Regions from separate parts of the Microbulbifer pacificus genome, predicted to be linked through region 1. Evidence: predicted binding sites of a transcription regulator. Region 1 holds the regulator's gene; the other holds the start of a gene.
The links. Region 1 encodes sigma-54, which starts transcription at its own class of promoters, with help from an activator protein. Its sites were predicted from a motif close to TGGCACANNNNTTGCNNT; they were not measured.
Positions count from the first base shown of each region.

Region 1 (10,111 bases):
GCAGTATTTCCGCCACCGCGGACTCCACCTGCTGATCCGCTACCGACTCCCAGGCCAGCAGGCGCTCGAGGTCCTGCGGAAATTCGGAATTGCCGGCGTCCAGCCGACGGATGGAAAAGTCACTCATGATTTTCTGTCGAAATTGCATCGCGGTTGCTAGCCGCATTAAAGATCGCGCGCGGAAGTCGTCAAACGAAAGCTCAGACGGCTTCCCGCGCCCGCACTGCTTGAGCCAACCGCTCGATCAGCGAATTGATCGGGCCGTATTTCATTTTCATGGATGCCTTGTTCACAATCAGGCGACTACTGATGTCGGCGATATGCTCACGCGCTTCCAGCCCGTTGGCCTTCAGGGTATTACCGGTATCGACAATGTCCACAATCTCATCGGCAAGATCCATCAGCGGTGCCAGTTCCATGGCGCCATAGAGTTTGATGATATCTGCCTGGCGGCCCTGAGCGGCGTAATAGCGCTTGGCGGACTGCACAAATTTGGTCGCCACCTTGATACGCCCTTTCGGCAGCGGCGCACCCTTGATACCCGCCGTCATCAGGCGACAGCGGGCAATATTCAAGTCCAGCGGTTCGTAGATATTACTGGTATCGTGCTCCAGCAGGTTATCCTTGCCGGCGACCCCCAGATCCGCAGCCCCATGTTGCACATAGGTCGGCACATCGGATCCACGCAGGATCAGTAGACGGACATTGTCCTGATTGGTGGGAAAAATCAGCTTGCGGCTCTGGGTGATATCTTCCAGAGGCTCGAGACCGGCGGCAGCCAGCAGCGGCAGCGTTTCCTTGAGAATGCGCCCCTTGGTCAGGGCAATGGTGATCTGCATAACAATTATGATTATCTGATCGCCCGGCACCAGACCGGACAGAAGGCGATGACGGGAGCTTACTCGAATCCAAGCTTCCCGCGCCAATACAAATCTAGAATAGCCCTAGATGGTTAACATCTAGTGAAGCGAGCATCAACCGGGAACGCGGCGGATGTTTGCACCGATCTGACGCAGTTTTTCCTCGATACACTCGTAGCCGCGGTCGATATGGTAGATACGGTCCACCGTGGTAGTGCCCTCGGCCACCATACCGGCAATCACCAGGCCCGCTGATGCGCGCAGGTCCGAAGCCATTACCGGCGCCCCCTTGAGCTTCTCCACCCCCGTAACGATGGCGGTATTGCCCTCGAGCACGATGTTTGCGCCCATGCGGTTGAGTTCGTGCGCCTGGATCAGTCGGTTCTCGAAGATGGTTTCCACCACTGTACCTTTGCCTTCCGCCACCGCATTCATCGCCATGAACTGGGATTGCATGTCTGTGGGAAATGCCGGGTAAGGTGCGGTGCGGAAGCTAACGGCTTTCGGGCGATTGCCCTTCATATCCAGCTCGATCCAGTCGTCGCCGATACTGATGTGGGCGCCGGCCTCCTCAAACTTGGCCAGTACCGCGTCAAGAATATCCGCGCGGGTATGAGTCAGGCGCACACGTCCGCGGGCTGCGGCAGCCGCCGCCAGGAAGGTACCGGTTTCAATACGATCCGGCATTACGCTGAAGGAGCAGGGATGCAGTTTCGGCACACCGTGCACACGGATGGTATCGGTACCGGCACCTTCGATCTGAGCGCCCATGGCGGTCAGGAAGTCCGCCAGATCGACAATTTCCGGCTCCCGCGCCGAGTTGTGCAGCACAGTGGTGCCTTCCGCCAGCGCCGCAGCCATCAGCAGGTTTTCAGTACCGCCCACGGTGACTTTTTCCATCACAATGTTGGCGCCCTTCAGGCGGCCATTACTGCGCGCGCGAATAAAGCCCTCGTCGATGGTGATTTGCGCGCCCATGGCCTCAAGGCCCTTGAGGTGGATATCCACCGGGCGGCTGCCGATCGCGCAACCACCGGGAAACGATACGTTGGCCACACCGTGTCGTGCCAGCAGCGGGCCCAACACCAGGATCGACGCGCGCATGGTTTTTACCAGTTCGTAGGGCGCGGTCAGCTCGTTCACCGAACGTGGATCAATCTCCACACCCAGTTTTTCGTCAATGGTGATTTCGGTACCCATGCAGCGCAGCAGGGTAATCATGGTGGTGATATCGTTGAGGTGCGGGAGGTTGTGAATCTGCACCGGGCCGTCCGCCAACAGCGTGGCGGCCAAAATCGGCAGTGCTGAATTCTTGGCCCCGGAAATTTTCAAGGTTCCGGAGACGGGGCAGCCCCCTTCGATAATCAGTTTGTCCATTCGAACTGGTGTCCCATTGCGAAGCAAAAATCCCTGGCAAGCTCAAAGCCCGGCAGAGTAGAGGTTACTGACCGGCCTCTTCCGGGGTAAGGGTTTTCATCTGCACCGCGTGCAGGGTGCCATCGGCAATCTTGTCGGACAGCGCACCGTAAACCAGCTGCTGTTTCTTTAGCCGCGAGAGGCCGCCAAAGGCCTCACTGACCACGGTCAAATGCAGGTGGCTGCCCTCGAAAGACACGTCGGTAACCTGACTGCCGGGAATCTGCCCTTCAATCAGGGCTTTGATCTGATCTGGTTGCATAAAAAATAAATACAGGTGGGAATTCGGTCGGGGTTAAAGCAGGCGCGAAGTGTACTGGAAAGCGTCCACTGGCGCAGCCGCGATTCTGCGGACTGCGCCTCAATATCATCGATGCGTTTACTGCATCTCATCCGCGACTTTGTCCGCCGCGGACCAGTTGGCAATCACCTTGTCGAGGTCACCCTTGTTGGTCTGCATGGCCTGGGAGAACTGGCCGCGGAACGTTTTACCAAGGTTGACGCCGTTCAGGACAACGTTGATCAGTTTCCACTGACCATTTTTTTTGCGCGCCATGGTATATGCCACCTTGGTCAGCCCTTCCGAGCTGCGCACTTCTTGTAGCACATTAACCTTGCCACCCTTGGGGACGGAGCCAGGATTCACCACCTTGACATCCATACTGCCGAAGCTGGCAACACCGCGGGCGAAGGTCGCCACCAGATCGCGACGGAAGGCGCTGGTGAATTTTGCACGCTGCGCGGGCGTCGCCTGCTTGGCGTAGTCTGCCATAACACCCATGGCAATAAAGTCGAAATCCACCACCGGGGCCAGCACCCGATCTATGGACGCGTAGTAGCGCTGCGGGTTCGAACTGACCAGTTGCCCCTCCGAGCGGACCACATCCAATAGCTCTGTGGATACACTCTCAATCATGGTGTAGGGGTTTTCGGCAGCGCCGGCAAACGGTGCCAGGCTGCACAGCAGGACAGTGGATAGCAGCGCCCTGGCTTTGCGTGCGATTGCGGATTGGAAAGCTCCGGTCTTGATGGTCATGGTGAGTGCGCTCACTGAAAATCTCCCATTGGCAATTCGTCCCTTGGATGCACACAACACGAAAAAGTGTCATGGCGATGCCGAAATATCTTGCTGGCGGCTACAGATGAGACTGAAATCGGACCCAGTCCAACGCCACAGCTGACAATAGCGGCGGCAAACTATACCATGGCGCCGCCGCGGACAAGCGGCACGGAGTCACTTTCGCTCCGCCGCCCGGCCACAACCGCCCGAGGGAAACATCAGCGACAGGTGACGCACAGCCCGGCCCGCAGACATTCCGTGACGCAAACCTCAACCTCCGCTGATAGTAAAAGGTTAGCACGTCAGTCCGAGGCACAGCGGAACAAAAGCGGATCGCGACAGGTCGCATCTGGCAGGGTTGCACCCCGCCCGCGTTTTCTAGAATGAACGCAGTGGCACCGGTATATATAGCCCACCTGCCACCTTGGAAATTCCACACGAGAGATGTCATGGGAAAAGATCTGATCATCCAGGCCGGACGCCGCACCATATCCATGGAAGCCGCCGCGGTAGCCGCACTGGAAGGACGCATCGGTGACGACTTCCACCGTGCCTGCGAACTGATTCTGAACTGCCCCGGGCGCGTCATCGTTTCCGGCATGGGTAAATCCGGGCATATCGGGCGCAAGATCGCCGCGACCCTGGCAAGCACCGGCACACCCAGCTTTTTCGTGCACCCCGGCGAAGCCAGTCACGGCGACCTCGGCATGATCACCCGCCAGGACCTGGTTATCGCCATTTCCAATTCCGGCACCTCCGCCGAAGTCCTGACCCTGCTGCCGCTGCTGAAACGTCTGGGCATTCCCATGATCAGTATGACCGGCAAGGCGGATTCCCCCCTGGCGCAGTCTGCCGACGTGAATCTGGACATTGCCGTCGACACCGAAGCCTGCCCGCTGAATCTGGCCCCTACCTCTTCCACCACCGTTACCCTGGTAATGGGCGATGCGCTGGCAGTGGCACTGCTGGAGGCTCGCGGATTTACCGCAGAAGACTTCGCCTTCTCCCACCCCGGCGGTGCGCTTGGGCGCCAACTGCTGCTCAAGGTGGAAGACGTGATGCACGCGGGACAGGAACTGCCGCAGGTATCCCCCGACACACCGCTCTCCCAGGCGCTGCTGGAAATGACCAGCAAGGGCTTCGGCATGACGACCGTGGTGGACGACAAGGGGCAACTGCAGGGCGTGTTTACCGATGGCGACCTGCGCCGGGTCATCGACCAGAAGATCGAGCTCGACAGCGCCACCATGGACAAGGTGATGAGCCGTCGACCGAAAACCGTGAGCGCCCACATTCTGGCGGCGGAAGCCCTGCGCATTATGGAAGACAACAAGATTACCGCGCTGGTGGTAGAAGATCCGGAACACCATCCGGTAGGCCTGCTGCACATGCACGACATACTGCGCGCCGGTGTCATCTGACGCCACGCCCTATAAATAGAAGGATCCCCTCTTGAGCCAGCAAAGCCCAGTGCAACCGCTCAGCGACCAAGACCTCGATCAGGGTATCGAGCAAAAACTGAGCAAGGTGCGCCACCTGATACTCGACGTGGACGGCGTCCTCACCGACGGCCGGCTGTACTTTGACAACCACGGCAACGAGCTGAAAACCTTCCACACCCTGGATGGGCACGGTATCAAAATGCTGCAGAAATCAGGGGTGGCAGTGGCCATCATTACCGGTCGCCGCAGCGCTCTGGTGGAAAAACGTGCGCACGACCTCGGCATCACCCGCCTGATCCAGGGCCGGGAAGACAAGTACAGCGCCTTTCTGGAACTTTTCGCCAACGAGCCCTATGACCTGGCCCAGATTGCCTACATCGGTGACGACTATCCTGACCTGCAGCTGATGACCCGGGTGGGCTGCCCGATTGCAGTCCCCAGCGCCGCGACACCGGTAAAACAGCGCGCACTTTTCGTGACCGAGCGCGAGGGCGGCCTTGGCGCCGTACGCGAAGTCTGCGACCGCATCATGCAGGCGCAGGGGACCTTTGACGCCGCGCTGGCGCCCTATCTCGCCAGCCATCACTGAACAGAAGTCTAAACGGACGGCCAAAATAGCCGCCGATAGCGAGGAAACGGATACAGCATGCGCACCTGGTTACCACTTGTCATCGTGGTCGCACTCATCTCCCTGGGACTGTGGTTTACCGAGAGCCCACCCAAGCAACTGCTGGGCAAGCAGCCAACACAGCAGGAGCACAACAGGGCAGCGGATCTCATCATCCGCGATGCCCGCACGCGCCACTACAGCGCCGAGGGCTCCCTCGCCTACGAAGTGGACGCCGAGCGCGTCACTTTCTTCCAGTTCGCACGCCGGGACCGCGCAGACCTCACCGAACCCCGCATGGTGTTCTACCAGGGTGAGGACACCACATGGCGCACCGAATCCCGCACCGGGATCGCCTTTGACAACGGTCAGAAAGTGGTGCTGCAGGGCAAGGTTTCCATCCGCGAACTGCCACAACCCGGCATAAGCCTGTCCACCCAGAGAATTACCATCAAACCCCGCGAAGAATTCGCTGAAACCGACAAAGTTGTTACCATTACCGACGGCCCCAACCGCACCACCGGCAAGGGCCTGCGCGCCGATCTAAAGCAGGACAAGGTAGAAATTCTGTCAAATGTGGAAAGCAGCTATGAACCCCGTTGATTTACGCCGCGCGCCCCTGTCGGCGACTGCTCGCATCCTGCGCGCCGCGGTGGCCGCGACCTTTTTGCTGGCAAGCCAGGCCCACGCCCTGCCCAACGATCGTGAACAGCCGGTGAAGGTATCCGCCGATAAACTGGAGGCCAACCGCAGCCAGAATCTTTCCGTATACAGCGGTAACGTGGTCATCAGTCAGGGCTCACTGCAGATCCGCGCCGATCGAGTGGAAGTGCACGGCAATACCAAGGGGGAGATCAACAAGGTGATCGCCACCGGCTCCCCGGCCCACTTCCAGCAGCAGGTCGAAGAGAGCACCAACCCGGTCAAGGCCCGCGCGAAACGCATCGAGTTTCTGGTGAGTAGCGACGCCCTGCAACTCAGCGGCGAAGCGTTCGTGGACCGCGACGGCAACACACTGTCGGCAGAGCGCATCAACTACGACCTCAAAAGCGAGCAGATGCAAGCCCAGGGTCAGTCGGAAAAGAAACGGGTGGAAATGATCTGGAAGCCCGAATCCAAAACCGAGCCCACCCCCGCGGAAGACGGCCAGTAATCTACGCGCCCCATACAAACCGAACAGTCAAAAGAGGCGGCAAAACAGCCGCGCAGTTACCGGAATTCACTATGCCGACGCTCAAAGCGCTACATCTCGCCAAGCAGTATAAAAAGCGCAAAGTTGTTCAAGATGTATCCGTGAGCGTCTCCAGCGGCCAGGTTGTCGGCCTGCTCGGCCCCAACGGCGCCGGCAAAACCACCTGTTTTTACATGATTGCCGGCCTGGTACAGGCCGACGCCGGTCAGGTGATGATTGACGAGGAAGATATTACCGGTCTGTCCATGCACGGTCGCGCGCGCAAGGGTATCGGCTACCTGCCCCAGGAAGCATCGGTGTTCCGCCGCCTGTCGGTGGAGGACAACATCCTCGCTATTCTCGAGATCCGCAAAGACCTCGACCGCAACCAGCGCCTGGAGCAACTGGAATCACTCCTCGAGGAATTCCACATCACCCACATTCGCGAGAGCCTCGGCATGGCGCTGTCCGGCGGCGAGCGACGTCGGGTAGAGATCGCCCGCGCGCTGGCCACCAATCCGGCGTTTGTATTGCTGGATGAACCGTTTGCCGGGGTGGATCCCATCTCCGTGAACGACATCAAGCAGATCATCCGCCACCTGCGAGACCGCGGTATTGGCGTGCTCATTACCGACCACAATGTGCGTGAAACCCTGGATATCTGTGAGACCGCGTACATCGTCAGCGAGGGCCACATCATCGCCTCCGGCGACCCCAAAGACGTAGCCGAGAACAAACAGGTGAAAGACGTCTATCTGGGACACGAGTTCACCATCTGACCCTATATGGGTGAAATCATCAGCATTTCACCCTTCAATTACCGATTCCTGTCACAATTCTGACCGCGACAATCGCGACGGATATTTTTTTCGGCACGCTTATTGCTTATTCCTGCGCCCCTTGCCACTTGTGTTCCGAATTACCCCGGGGTAGTCTGCAGGCGATGAGCAATCTGCCGCCGACACAAGCATCAAATGTGTCGCAGCGGTGCAACGCCAGAATTTTATGCCGACACTCCCCCTATGAAGCAGTCACTCCAGTTAAAACTCGGCACTTCGCTGACGATGACGCCACAACTGCAACAGGCCATCCGCCTGCTGCAATTGTCGACGCTGGAGCTGCAACAGGAGATTCAGTCTGCCCTCGACAGTAACCCGCTGCTGGAATCGGACTTTGACGAGCACGCCGGCGAACATCTGCAGGAACAGAACACCCCCGCCACCATTGAGCGCCAGACTCTGGACAGTGCCGACAGCGGCCGCGAAGGCCTCGGCGGCGAGGGCGAGAGCGAGTCCACCGCCGATGGCGACTGGAACAGCGACATCCCCGAAGACCTGCCGGTAGACACCCGCTGGGACGATATTTACACCAACAGCAGTCACTCTGGTGGCGACGGCGAAGAGTACGCGCTGGAACAGCGCAACGCCGCCGCGGAGAGCCTGCAGGACCACCTGCTGTGGCAGCTGAATCTCACTCCACTGACGGCAGAAGACAAGTTGATCGGCGAGGCGCTGATCGACGCAATCGCCCCCAATGGTTTTCTCGATACCGATCTGGAGGATCTGGCGGAATCGTTTGCGATCGAAGTGGCAGAAATACTGGCGGTACTGAAAACCATCCAGCAGTTTGAGCCGGTGGGCTGCGGCGCCCGCGATCTGCGCGAGAGCCTGCTGCTACAGCTGCGCCAGCTGCCGGAGAGCACCCCCTGGCTGGCACAGGCCTTGACCGTGGTCGGCCAGCACCTGGACCTGCTGGGCAAACGCGACTTTCGCCAGCTGAGTCGCCGTACCCGACTGAGCGAGGCACAGCTCGGCGAGGTAATGCGCCTGATCCAGACCCTCACCCCCTACCCCGGCGAGGCCTTTGGCGGCGAGGAGCCCCAGTATGTGGTGCCGGACGTAATCGTCAGCCGCCGCGAGCAGCGCTGGGTAGTGGAACTGAACCCGGAAACCACGCCCAAGCTGCGCATCAACGATGCCTACGCCGCGCTTATCCGCCGCGCGGACAACTCCACTGAGAACAATTATCTGCGCGACAACCTGCAGGAGGCCCGCTGGTTTCTGAAAAGCTTGCAGAGCCGCCACGAGACGCTGCTCAAGGTGGCGAGCTGCATCGTCGAAAAACAGCAGGGTTTCTTCGAGCTGGGACCGGAGGCGATGAAGCCGATGGTACTGGCCAATATTGCCGAGACCATTGGCATGCACGAATCCACCATCTCCCGGGTGACCACGCAAAAGTACATGCTCACTCCCCGCGGCGTATTCGAACTCAAGTACTTTTTCTCCAGCCATGTGAGCACAGACTCCGGTGAGGACGCCTCCTCCACGGCCATCCGCGCGCTGATTCGCAAGCTGGTGGACGCAGAGCAACCGCGCAAGCCGCTGTCGGACAACAAGATCACCCAGGAGCTGGACAAACAGGGCATTCAGGTCGCGCGCCGCACCGTCGCCAAGTACCGCGAGTCCATGGGCATTCCCTCTTCCAGCGAGCGCAAGCGACTGGTGTAAATAGACCGAAGCGGATCAGCCGGTCACACTCCCTCTGTGCAAGCGCCGTTTTCGATCAATTTCTGCCCGACCAATGCCCAGGAATCGAGTGTATCCTTCCATTCTGGTGAACTTCCTAGTAGGGTTGCCGCCCTGTGCGGGGGGCAGCCAAATTGTGTTGTACCCGATGAGGAGAAATCCATGCAGATCAACATCAGTGGCCACCATGTAGACGTAACCCCGGCCATTCGCGATTACTGCCTGACCAAGCTGGACAAGCTCTCCCGCCACCACGACCTGATCACCAATACCCAGGTCATCCTTTCCGTCGACAAACTGATCCAGAAAGCGGAAGCGCGGGTTCACGTTAACGGCAAGGACGTATTTGCGGATTCAGAATCGGAAGATATGTACGCGGCGATCGACTCGCTCGCTGACAAACTCGACCGGCAGCTGCTGAAACACAAAGAGAAATTACGCAGTCACCGCTAGACGTTGCCCCAGGGAAACGGCTGGCCTGCACTGTCAGATCACCAGTAAGTTATGACATTGGAAGCATTACTCTCTCCCCGCCTGAGCCTGTGCCACCTGGCGGGGAGCAGCAAGAAAAAGCTGTTACTCAATATCGCGCAGGCGATCTCAGAACAATACCCCGATCTGGATTCTGATACCGTCTTCAACCAGCTGGTGGCACGGGAGCGCCTGGGCTCAACCGGTATCGGTGAAGGTGTCGCTATCCCCCACTGTCGCCTGCCCGGCTGCGAGCGTCCCATCGGGGTGCTCTGCACCACGTCGCCAGCGGTAGATTTTGATGCCATCGACCGCCAACCGGTGGATCTGCTGTTTGCCCTGTTGGTCCCGGAAGACGCGGACCAGGAACACCTGGATACCCTCGCGGAAATCGCTGCCCTGTTCAGCGACAGCCGCGTGCGCGAAAAACTGCGCGAAGCCACCACCAGTGATGAGCTCTACGCACTGGCCATCAACAGTGCGGCGGCGGCATAATAGCCACCGCATTTGTCCGGCGCCCGGTGCACAACCGTATGGCTGCCAGATGACCGGCTCCGGC
Region 1 covers NZ_CP137555.1:1,079,571-1,089,681, forward strand. The annotation lists gene hisD (histidinol dehydrogenase) at 1-127, opposite strand, end outside; gene hisG (ATP phosphoribosyltransferase) at 201-839, opposite strand; gene murA (UDP-N-acetylglucosamine 1-carboxyvinyltransferase) at 975-2,237, opposite strand; gene R5R33_RS04885 (BolA family protein) at 2,302-2,538, opposite strand; gene R5R33_RS04890 (MlaC/ttg2D family ABC transporter substrate-binding protein) at 2,656-3,327, opposite strand; gene R5R33_RS04895 (KpsF/GutQ family sugar-phosphate isomerase) at 3,786-4,757, shown strand; gene R5R33_RS04900 (KdsC family phosphatase) at 4,789-5,367, shown strand; gene lptC (LPS export ABC transporter periplasmic protein LptC) at 5,425-5,988, shown strand; gene lptA (lipopolysaccharide transport periplasmic protein LptA) at 5,975-6,538, shown strand; gene lptB (LPS export ABC transporter ATP-binding protein) at 6,610-7,335, shown strand; gene R5R33_RS04920 (RNA polymerase factor sigma-54) at 7,579-9,063, shown strand; gene hpf (ribosome hibernation-promoting factor, HPF/YfiA family) at 9,244-9,534, shown strand; gene ptsN (PTS IIA-like nitrogen regulatory protein PtsN) at 9,586-10,047, shown strand.

Region 2 (10,111 bases), 130 kb from region 1:
GCGGTGGTGGACTTGCCCACACCGCCCTTACCGGAGGCCACGGCGATAATGTTTTTGACCGCTTTGAGTGACTCCGGTACCTCACCGGCTTCTGTACGCCCCACATCGAAAAACAGATCAAATTGCAGCTCAGACCCAGCCAGTGCGCCCTCTTCCAGTAGCAGTACACAGGCGGCGCGCACACGCTGCTCCCAGGCCTGCCGCTCACTGGCGCAGGGATACCCGAGAGTCACCCCCGTATAGACTGTGCCGTCCTCGAAGCCCACTTCGATATCCGCATCCAGGGCATCCAGCGGCAGACCGGTGGCCGGGTCCTGCAGCGCACCGATGACTTCGGCAATCGCCTCGAGCTGCGCCTGCACGTCCTCAGGGATGTCCTCGTGGTCATGGTCGTGATCGTGGTCATGCCTATGATTGTGTTCGTGGTCATCGCAATGGTGGTGGTGATCGGTCACGCTGTAGTCCTCACTGGCGCTCTGTTCGGGCCGGCATTTTGGGCAAGCCCCCGAGTGAATACAAGGCCGATACCCACACAACCAATAGCCTAGCCCGCGGCGCTGCGGGTGCCTTGCAGGGCCCATTTCTGCTATATTCCGCGCTCTTTTTCGGCGGGCCTCTACGTGGGTAGCCGCCGACCGAACAATTTCCACCGACAAGTCTCGTCCACCGACAAGTCTCGCAGCCTTTGGAAGCCAAGATGTCTCAGACCGACCATCAGCCCAGAAACATCCTCGTCACCAGTGCCCTGCCCTATGCCAACGGCTCCCTGCACCTGGGTCATATTCTCGAGTACATCCAGACCGATATCTGGGCCCGTTTCCAGCGCGCCCGCGGCAATCAGTGCCTGTACATGTGCGCCGACGACGCTCACGGCACTGCCATCATGCTGAAGGCCGAACAACTGGGGCTGACCCCGGAGCAGCACATCGCCAATATGCAGGCGGAGCACGAGCGCGACTTCGGCGGCTTCCTGATCAGTGTGGATAACTACCACTCCACCCACTCGGAAGAGAACCGCGAACTGTCGGCGATGATCTACAAGCGCCTGCGGGAGAATGGCCACATCGCTTCGCGCACCATCACCCAGGCCTATGACCCGGAAAAAGAACTGTTCCTGGCGGACCGCTACATCAAGGGCACCTGCCCGAAATGTAAGGCCGAGGACCAGTACGGCGACAACTGCGAAGTCTGCGGCGCCACCTACAGCCCCACAGAGCTGATCAACCCGGTATCCGCCATTTCCGGCGCTACCCCGGTGGAAAAGGAGTCCGAGCACTTCTTCTTTACCCTGCCCGCGTTTAACGACTTCCTGAAAGAGTGGACCCGCGCCGGTCACCTGCAGACCGAAATGGCCAACAAACTGGCCGAGTGGCTGGACGAGGGCCTGCAGGAGTGGGATATCTCCCGCGATGCGCCCTATTTCGGCTTCGAGATTCCCGATGCGCCCGGCAAGTATTTCTATGTGTGGCTGGATGCGCCCATCGGCTACATGGCCAGCCTGAAAAATTACTGCGACCGCAACAACCTCGACTGGCTGGAATTCTGGAAGAAGGACAGCAGCGCCGAGGTGTATCACTTTATCGGCAAGGACATCGTCAACTTCCACGCCCTGTTCTGGCCGGCGATGCTGCACTCTGCGCAGTTCCGCACCCCCACCAAGGTGTGCGTGCACGGTTTCCTCACCGTCAACGGCAAGAAGATGTCCAAGTCCCGCGGCACCTTCATCAATGCACGCAATTACCTGGACCACCTGAATCCGGAATACCTGCGCTACTACTTCGCCGCCAAGCTCACCGCCGGTGTCGACGATCTCGACCTCAACCTCGAGGACTTTATCGCCAAGGTGAACTCCGACCTGGTGGGCAAGGTGGTGAACATCGCCTCGCGCACCGCCAAGTTCGTGAGCAAGTCCGGCGGCGCACTTGCCGCTGAAATTGCCGACGAAGCGCTGTGGAACCAATTTGTGGAAGCGGCCCCGCGCATTACCGAGTACTTCGAAACCCGTGAATACAGCCGCGCCATCCGCGAAATCATGGCACTGGCCGACGCCGCCAACGCCTGGATTGCCGACAAAGCGCCCTGGTCGCTGGCGAAACAAGAAGGCGCGGAAGCGGAAGTACTGGCGATCTGTTCCCAGGGCGTCAACATGTTCCGCGCCCTGATCACCTGGCTGGCGCCGGTACTGCCGGAAACCGCACTGAAGGCCGAGGAATTCCTCGGTGTGAAACTGGACTGGAACAGCGCTACCGCGCCCCTCTCTGGCCACACCATCAACACCTTCAAACCGCTGATGCAGCGCGTGGAAAAAGAGCAGGTAGACGCGATGCAGGAAGCGGCAAAAGAATCCCTGGCGCAGCTGCAGGCGGAAACCAAACCGGCAGCCTCAGGCCCTCTTGCGGACGATCCCATCGCCGCGGAAATCCAGTTCGATGATTTCGCCAAGATTGACCTGCGCATCGCACTGATCGCCAATGCGGAACACGTGGAAGGTGCCGGCAAACTGCTGAAACTGACCCTGGACCTGGGCGGTGAAACCCGACAGGTATTCTCCGGCATCAAGAGCGCCTACAAGCCGGAAGACCTGATCGGCAAGCACACCGTGATGGTGGCCAACCTGGCACCGCGCAAGATGCGTTTCGGCGTGAGCGAAGGCATGGTGCTGGCCGCCGGCCCCGGCGGCAAGGACCTGTGGATTCTGGAACCCCACGCCGGTGCCCAGCCCGGCATGCGGGTAATGTAAACGGAAAGGACCTGATCCATGCGCGGAGTATTTCTCGATACGCTCACCATGAAACCGGAAGAGCTGGATACTTCCGCGCTGGAAAGCACCCTTGATCACTGGGATTTTTTCGCCACCACATCGCCCGATGAAACTGCGGTGCGTATCGCCAGCGCCGATGTGGTCATCACCAACAAGGTGGTGCTGGACCGCGCACTTATCGAAAGCGCCCCCAACCTCAAGCTCATCTGCGTCTGCGCCACCGGCATCAACAATATCGACCTGGGCGCCGCGGCAGAGAAGAACATTCCGGTAAAAAACGTCACCGGCTACACCGGCAGCTCCCTCGCCCAGCACACCATCGCCCTGCTGCTGGCGCTAGCCACCCGCTGGCACCGGTATTCCGAGGATGTGAAAAGCGGCCGCTGGAGCCAATCGCCAGTTTTCTGTCGGCTGGATTACCCGGTGATGGAGCTGTCGGGAAAAACCCTCGGCATCATCGGCTACGGTGATCTCGGCCAGAAGGTGGCGCTGCTCGGCGAAGCGCTGGGTATGCACGTACTTGTCGCACAGTCCGCAACGGGCGGGCACCAGCCGGGACGGGTTTCGCTGCAAACCCTGATCGCCGAGTCCGACGTCATCAGCCTGCACTGCCCACTCACCGAGCAGAACCGGCAAATGGTAAACCGCGAGTTCCTCGCCGCCATGAAGGACTCCGCGTTCCTGATCAACACTGCCCGCGGTGGGCTGGTGGATGAAGAAGCGCTGGCGGAAGCATTGAAATGCGGCACCATCGCCGGTGCCGCCCTGGATGTACTCAGCGTCGAACCACCACCTGCGGATCACCCGCTGCTGGCAAGTGATATTCCCAACCTGATCATTACGCCCCACAACGCCTGGATCAGCCGTGAAAGCCGCCAGCGCCTGCTCGACGGCGTGGTCAACAATATTCAGGGCTGGTTACGGTCCTGACTTAAAGTCCTGAAAATTCTATCCACGCAGGCGCTGGCAACGATTGCACCGGACGCGCAAAAAAAAGGCCGAATTCCCTCCCACTGACCCTACCCTTTTAGCTCACCTTGAAATTTCCGAGGAGGGCATCATGGCAAGCGCAAAATCTCCCAACAGCGACTCCGGCATCCATTCCGGTCGGGAAAAGCTGCACCAGGCGTATAACCTGGCCGGCGAAGCCGCCCTCGACACCGCCGCGCATGTCAAAACCCGTGCCCGCGAAACCGCGGATCAGGTGAAAACACGCACTCGCGAATCCATGGAAAAAGGTAAACAACGCGCACAAGATGTTGCCGAACGGGCGGAAAACTCCATCAAGGCACACCCTCTGGTGAGCGTGGGCTGTGCCTTTGCTGCCGGATGGCTGATCGCGAAGATTCTCAAGTAAGTTTTGCAACGCCATTCAGTGCCGGTGGGGCTTTTAATAAGTCCTGCCGTTTGGCTCTGCGCACGTTACATTGCCGGAAACGCTGCATGATTCTCTGGCATTCACTGGGGTTCTACTGATGGCCGGTCCAGACAACGCCCGCAAACAATACTCCGAGAAGCCTGCAGACGACGCTAAATTTTCATCCACTGCTGCTGAAGATGGGTTGCACTCCGAAGTCGCCGCGCTGATGGATCGCGCGGAGGCCACCATGACACTGGCCGCAGCGTGGACGGAAAACCTGAGCCGCCTGGTACATCTGGAATTCCAACGCACTCTCGCTGCCGGCAAGCGCATTGTCGCGCTGCTGTTGCTGGTATTTTTCCTCGCCATCGCCTTGGTGGTGAGCCTGTGCGCCGGGCTGGGGCTGCTCGGCTATTACTTTTTTCAATCCGTGTATATCGGCTTCGGCATTTTCCTGCTGGCGCAGCTGCTGATTGTCGCGGCCATGCTGCTTTCGGCCCACCGGCTGCGCCGGCTGCTCGGCTTTGAGGAAACCCGCAAACAGGCGAAAGAGGCGATCGACGATGTCACTGCGCTCTTTAAACAGACAGATTGAAAGTTACGGTTTCGAAATGGCACGGCAGCGGCGCTGTGCCGTGGCGCTGATGCAGCAGCAGAAAGTACAGACGCTAACCCAGGCGCAGAGAATCCCACTGCCGCTGGCCATGGGCGTGGCTTTCGCGAGCGGGTTTATCCTGCAGAAATTCTTTAATACTCCCGCGCCCAGAACCCTGATGAACTGGTATCTGACTTACCAGGCTTTCAGCCAGGGAGCGAGCCACAATACGCCGGGGTGACAATATTGCCCGGCATTAGCGGATTTCTTCAGCAAGCGTTTCCGCGGCTGGTCGCACACTACCGCTAGTCCCACCACCCGCGCTGCCGTCACGGCCGCCGATTTGCAGGATTTTTTCCGCAACGTCAGCGAGTTTCAGATTCATCTCCATCGCGCGGGTCTGCATGCTGCGGTAGGCTTCCTCTTCGCTCAGTCGCAGGCTGCGCATCAGAATCCCCTTGGCACGCTCCACCAGTTTGCGCTCGGTCAGGGCGCGGCGGGTCTTCTCCAGCTCCTCACTCACCCGGTGAATATGTGCAACCTGGGAGCGGATCAGGTCGTACAGGGAGTGAGCCAGGTTTTTCCCCGGCAGCGGCGGCACCGCGGTACTCGGCGCACTTCCGTACAGCCCGGGAACTTCCGGATCAAACAGTACCGCCAGTGCCGGCGGGCGCGTCCACTCGGTAGATTTCATGCGCTGTAACTGCGCGTAGTGATACCCCAGTTCCGACTGCGCCTCCGCCACCCGCTTGCGGCTCACCTGCAACAGACGCGCCGCCATGGCATCTTCGAGACAGTGCATGGCATCGATGCGCGCGGTGGCGAGGTCATACCACACCTCACTGATTTCTGACGCAATCGGTTCGCCCTCCTTCAGTCCGGCAATGACCTGGCGCAGGCGCTGCAAGTCGCGGGATGCCTCGCCACCCTCAATCGTTTGCCAGCGCGTCTGCTCCGCTTCACCGGAAAATTCCACAAACAATTCCAGGCTACCGCGCTGGCAATCCTGCAACTGTGCCAGGCGCCCGTGCAGCTTTTTGTCAAAGCGGCAGCCGGCAAAGCCGATCGCACCCCAGGCGCGCTCCTGCCCGGCAAATTCCTTGGCCTGCATAAAGTTGAACAGGGCCACCAGCAGCCGCGTCACCTCCGGATCGTCCGCCACGTCGGCCGCTTCGAAAACCACCGACAGCAATCCGGCAATCAGCCGGCAGTAGGCATCGGTGGATTCGAGTGCACTCACTTCGAATGCATCGACGTGGAGCCGGAGGTTGGCGAGTTCATCCAGCCCGTGCAATGAATAGGCGATGCTGTTCAGCAGACGCATATCCCGCGGGCTTTCATCCCGACCGGACCGCAGATAGCGGTTGTGCAACAGGCGCCGGAATACCTCCTCACTATCGCGGCCATTCTGGATCTGCTCCTGACGCTGTGCGGAAAAGCGAAAGCCTGTAGATACCAGGTAAATGTTGCTGATCCCCCGCTCCCGCTGCAGCTGGTGCACCAGGTCGGAAACCGTCGTCACCAGCTCGCAACTGCCGACGAGCCGCTCCAGCGCCTGGATTTCTGCGCGCTTGGCCGCCAGCAGGAATTTTTCTGCATCATCGCTGTGTGTCGAGCTGGATCTGGGCATGGTTGCGCTTCCGCATAACAAGGTCACCCACTGTTCCAGCAATAAATATTCCACTCGCGAATGTGTACACGGCAAAAATCCCGCCTCCTCACATAGCGCACCATTCGGGAGCGGTCGGGCAACATTGCACCAGTTCGACGCAAACGCGATTGCGGTCAAGGCAAGTCCACTGCGCACAGGCCAGCCCGCGAGATTGTTTTACCCCGCTATTAGTTCACAGACGCATACTTCCCGTGGCGCCAAAAGTACCGAGGGTCAAAAAGTTGGCACCGAGCTTGCTTTTGCTTTTTCAGGTACAGATACCGCGCTGCCGTTTCGGCGCAGGTGCGGGTCTTACCGGGCACAATATGCCCAGCACAATCAGAACACTCTGGATAAAGGCGTCCATCACTTTCCGGCAGCGGCCGGTCTGTGTGGGCGCTTTTTTTATGCCCCGAATTTACCCGTGTGCAGAGGCAGCAGGACGCCACAGGGTCAATTCAGCACAGATGGACACCCGATCCTCGAACATCATTAAAGGTGATCACTATGGCTTATCTCGTTCCAGCAGAATTCGTGACCAAAATGGTCGACGCCGGGGAATCCAAAATCTATATGTCCACCCGCGACACCCTGGTGCGCGCGTATATGGCCGGTGCCATTCTGGCGCTGGCTGCGGTTTTTGCGGTTACCGTGGCGGTGGCCACCGGCTCGCACCTGATCGGTTCCATCCTGTTCCCGGTGGGCTTCTGCATGCTCTACCTGATGGGATTCGACCTGCTGACCGGGGTATTCGTACTCGCCCCGCTGGCACTACTCGACAAGCGCCCCGGGGTTACCGTACAGGGCGTACTGCGCAACTGGGGCCTGGTGTTTGTCGGTAACTTTGCCGGCGCACTCACCGTTGCGGTGATGATGGCATTTGTATTTACCATGGGCTTCAACACCGACCCCGGTGCGGTGGGCACCAAGCTCGCGGCCGTAGGTGAAGCCCGTACCCTGGGCTACGCCAAATACGGTGCCGATGGCTGGTTTACCATTTTCCTGCGCGGCATGCTGTGTAACTGGATGGTATCCATGGGCGTAGTGGGCGCGATGATTTCCACCCATGTGAGCGGCAAGGTCATCGCCATGTGGATGCCAATCATGCTGTTCTTCTTTATGGCCTTCGAGCACTCTGTGGTGAACATGTTCCTGTTCCCCACCGCGATCATGATGGGTGGCGACTTCTCCGTGATGGACTACCTGATCTGGAATGAAATTCCCACCGCCCTCGGCAATCTGGTCGGCGGCCTCGCATTCACTGGCCTCACTCTGTACAGCACTCACTATAAAACCGCACCCAAGCGCCAACTGACTGCCGAGCGCAATAGCGCAGGCAAAGAAGCTCTGGCCTGATAACGTGTCAAAGCCCCGCTGCGCGGGGCTGATATTTTTCTATGAACAATAAACTCACTCTGGACATCGGCCAGCACAGCAGTGCGGGACTTAAGGCGGAAAACCAGGACAGCTGCGGCGCACGCCTGCCGGAAGAGCCGCAGCTCGCCATGAAGGGTGCCGCGTTTGCGATTGCCGATGGCATCAGCTCAAGTCCGGTCAGCGCCGTTGCCAGCGAAACCGCGGTAAAGAGTTTTCTCGACGATTACTACTGTACCTCCGACAGCTGGAGCGTAGCGCATGCCGCGAAACAGGTACTCAGGGCCACCAATGCCTGGCTCCATGGCCAGACGCACCAGAGTCCCTACCGCTTTGACAGGGACAAGGGCTACGTCTGCACCTTCAGTGCGATGATTATCAAAGGCATCGAGGCACACCTGTTTCACCTCGGCGACTCGCGCATTTACCGTCTGCGCCGCGGCACACTGGAACAGCTCACCCACGACCACCGCCTGTGGCAGGGAGAGCAGAACAGCTATCTGAGCCGCGCTCTGGGTGCGCAGCCACAACTGGACATCGACTACCGCCGGGTTTCCCTGGAAGCCGGCGACCTGTTTGTCCTGAGTACCGATGGGGTGCACGAATTCCTGTCGCAACCGACACTGATCGAACATCTGCAACAGCATGCAGACTGCCTCGACAAGGCCGCCAAAACCCTGGTAGCCGCGGCACTGGCCAATGGCAGTAACGACAATCTCACCGTGCAGCTGGTGCGAATCAGGAACTTGCCTGCTCCGGTACTGGAACCTCTGGAGCACGCGGGCACCTTACCGCTGCCTCCCATCCTGAAAAGCGGCGACGTGTTCGACGGCTATATCATCGAGCGCGAAATTCACGCGAGCAGCCGCAGCCACGTCTATCTCGCCTGCGACCAGACCAGTGGCAGTCGTGCAATCCTGAAAACACCTTCCATCGATCTCTCCGAGGATCCCGCCCATCTGCAACGGCTATTGATGGAGGAGTGGGTGGCGCGGCGCGTCAACAGTGCCCATGTGGTGCGCGCGGCCGTCAGCCGGCGACCGCGCCGATTTCTCTATACCGCGATGGAAGTGGTGGAAGGACAGACGCTGCGGCAGTGGATGACCGACAACCCCCAACCCAACCTGGAAACCGTGCGCGGTATAGTCGAACAGGTAGCGCGTGGCCTGCAGGCCCTGCACAGGGCAGAAATCCTGCATCAGGACCTGCGCCCGGAAAATATCATGATCAGCCACGCCGGCACTGTGACCCTGATTGACCTCGGCTCGGCCAGGGTAGCCGGCATCGCGGAAACCGCCGATGAAAACGGTCAGCTGATTCTCGGTACCGCCCTGTACAGCGCGCCGGAATATTTTCTCGGCGACCAAGGTACCATTCGCTCGGACCTTTTTTCTCTCGCGGTACTCACCTATTACCTGTTATCCGGTGAGTTCCCCTACGGTACCCAGGTAGCCCGCTGCAGTACCGTAGCCGCGCAACACAAGCTGCGTTACCGCAGTGTACTGAGTGAGTCCCGCGCGATTCCCGCGTGGATCGACGCCACCCTAAAAAAAGCGCTGCAACCAAACCCGCTGCGCCGCCACGAGGCGCTATCGGAATTTGTTTATGAGTTGCGCCACCCGAACCCCGAGTACCGCATTGCCACCCGCCCACCGTTGATGGAGCGCTATCCGGTGCGTTTCTGGCAATCGGTGAGCGGCATTCTGCTGCTCGTTATTGTTTATCTGTTGAGCCTGATTTCCAGCACCACCTGACCCCCACCAATAAAACATGCAAGGAGAAAATCCATGATCAGTAGCCGTCAGCAAGTCACCGATATGATTCTCGTCGTCAAGGTGCAGAAGGATCTGAAATGGTCCCAGGTGGCAGAAGCCATCGGCCTGTCGAAAGAGTGGACCACCGCCGCCTGCCTGGGGCAGATGACGTTTACCAAACAGCAGGCCGCCGTGGTGGGCGAGCTGTTCGATCTCAGCGACGAGGCCGTCGCCTGGCTGCAGATTGCCCCCTACAAGGGATCCCTCCCCACAGCAGTCCCCACCGACCCACTAATTTATCGCCTGTACGAGTTGGTGAATGTGTATGGCACCACCATCAAGGAGCTGATCCACGAGGAGTTCGGCGATGGCATCATGAGCGCCATCGACTTTTCCATGGATATCCAGCGGGAGGCAGATCCCAAGGGGGATCGGGTGAATATGGTGATGTCCGGCAAATTCCTGCCATATAAAACCTACTGAGGATGGTCCCGGCGCTGGCGGCCGCTGCGCCGCCGGCCTACGCCCTAAACAACATCAATACAACGTCCCACCGCCAGACTCGCTACAATACCGGTCCTGACATTTGCCCAGAATCGGCCAGAATCATGAGTCT
Region 2 covers NZ_CP137555.1:1,213,848-1,223,958, forward strand. The annotation lists gene apbC (iron-sulfur cluster carrier protein ApbC) at 1-455, opposite strand, end outside; gene metG (methionine--tRNA ligase) at 698-2,740, shown strand; gene R5R33_RS05530 (D-2-hydroxyacid dehydrogenase) at 2,759-3,691, shown strand; gene R5R33_RS05535 (DUF883 family protein) at 3,822-4,118, shown strand; gene R5R33_RS05540 (hypothetical protein) at 4,237-4,716, shown strand; gene R5R33_RS05545 (hypothetical protein) at 4,733-4,957, shown strand; gene R5R33_RS05550 (nitrate- and nitrite sensing domain-containing protein) at 4,973-6,346, opposite strand; gene R5R33_RS05555 (formate/nitrite transporter family protein) at 6,875-7,723, shown strand; gene R5R33_RS05560 (bifunctional protein-serine/threonine kinase/phosphatase) at 7,765-9,495, shown strand; gene cynS (cyanase) at 9,529-9,978, shown strand; gene R5R33_RS05570 (NAD-dependent protein deacetylase) at 10,104-10,111, shown strand, end outside.
Region 2: a site for sigma-54 is predicted at 6,611-6,628, ahead of R5R33_RS05555 (formate/nitrite transporter family protein). Genes of this name have one in related genera too.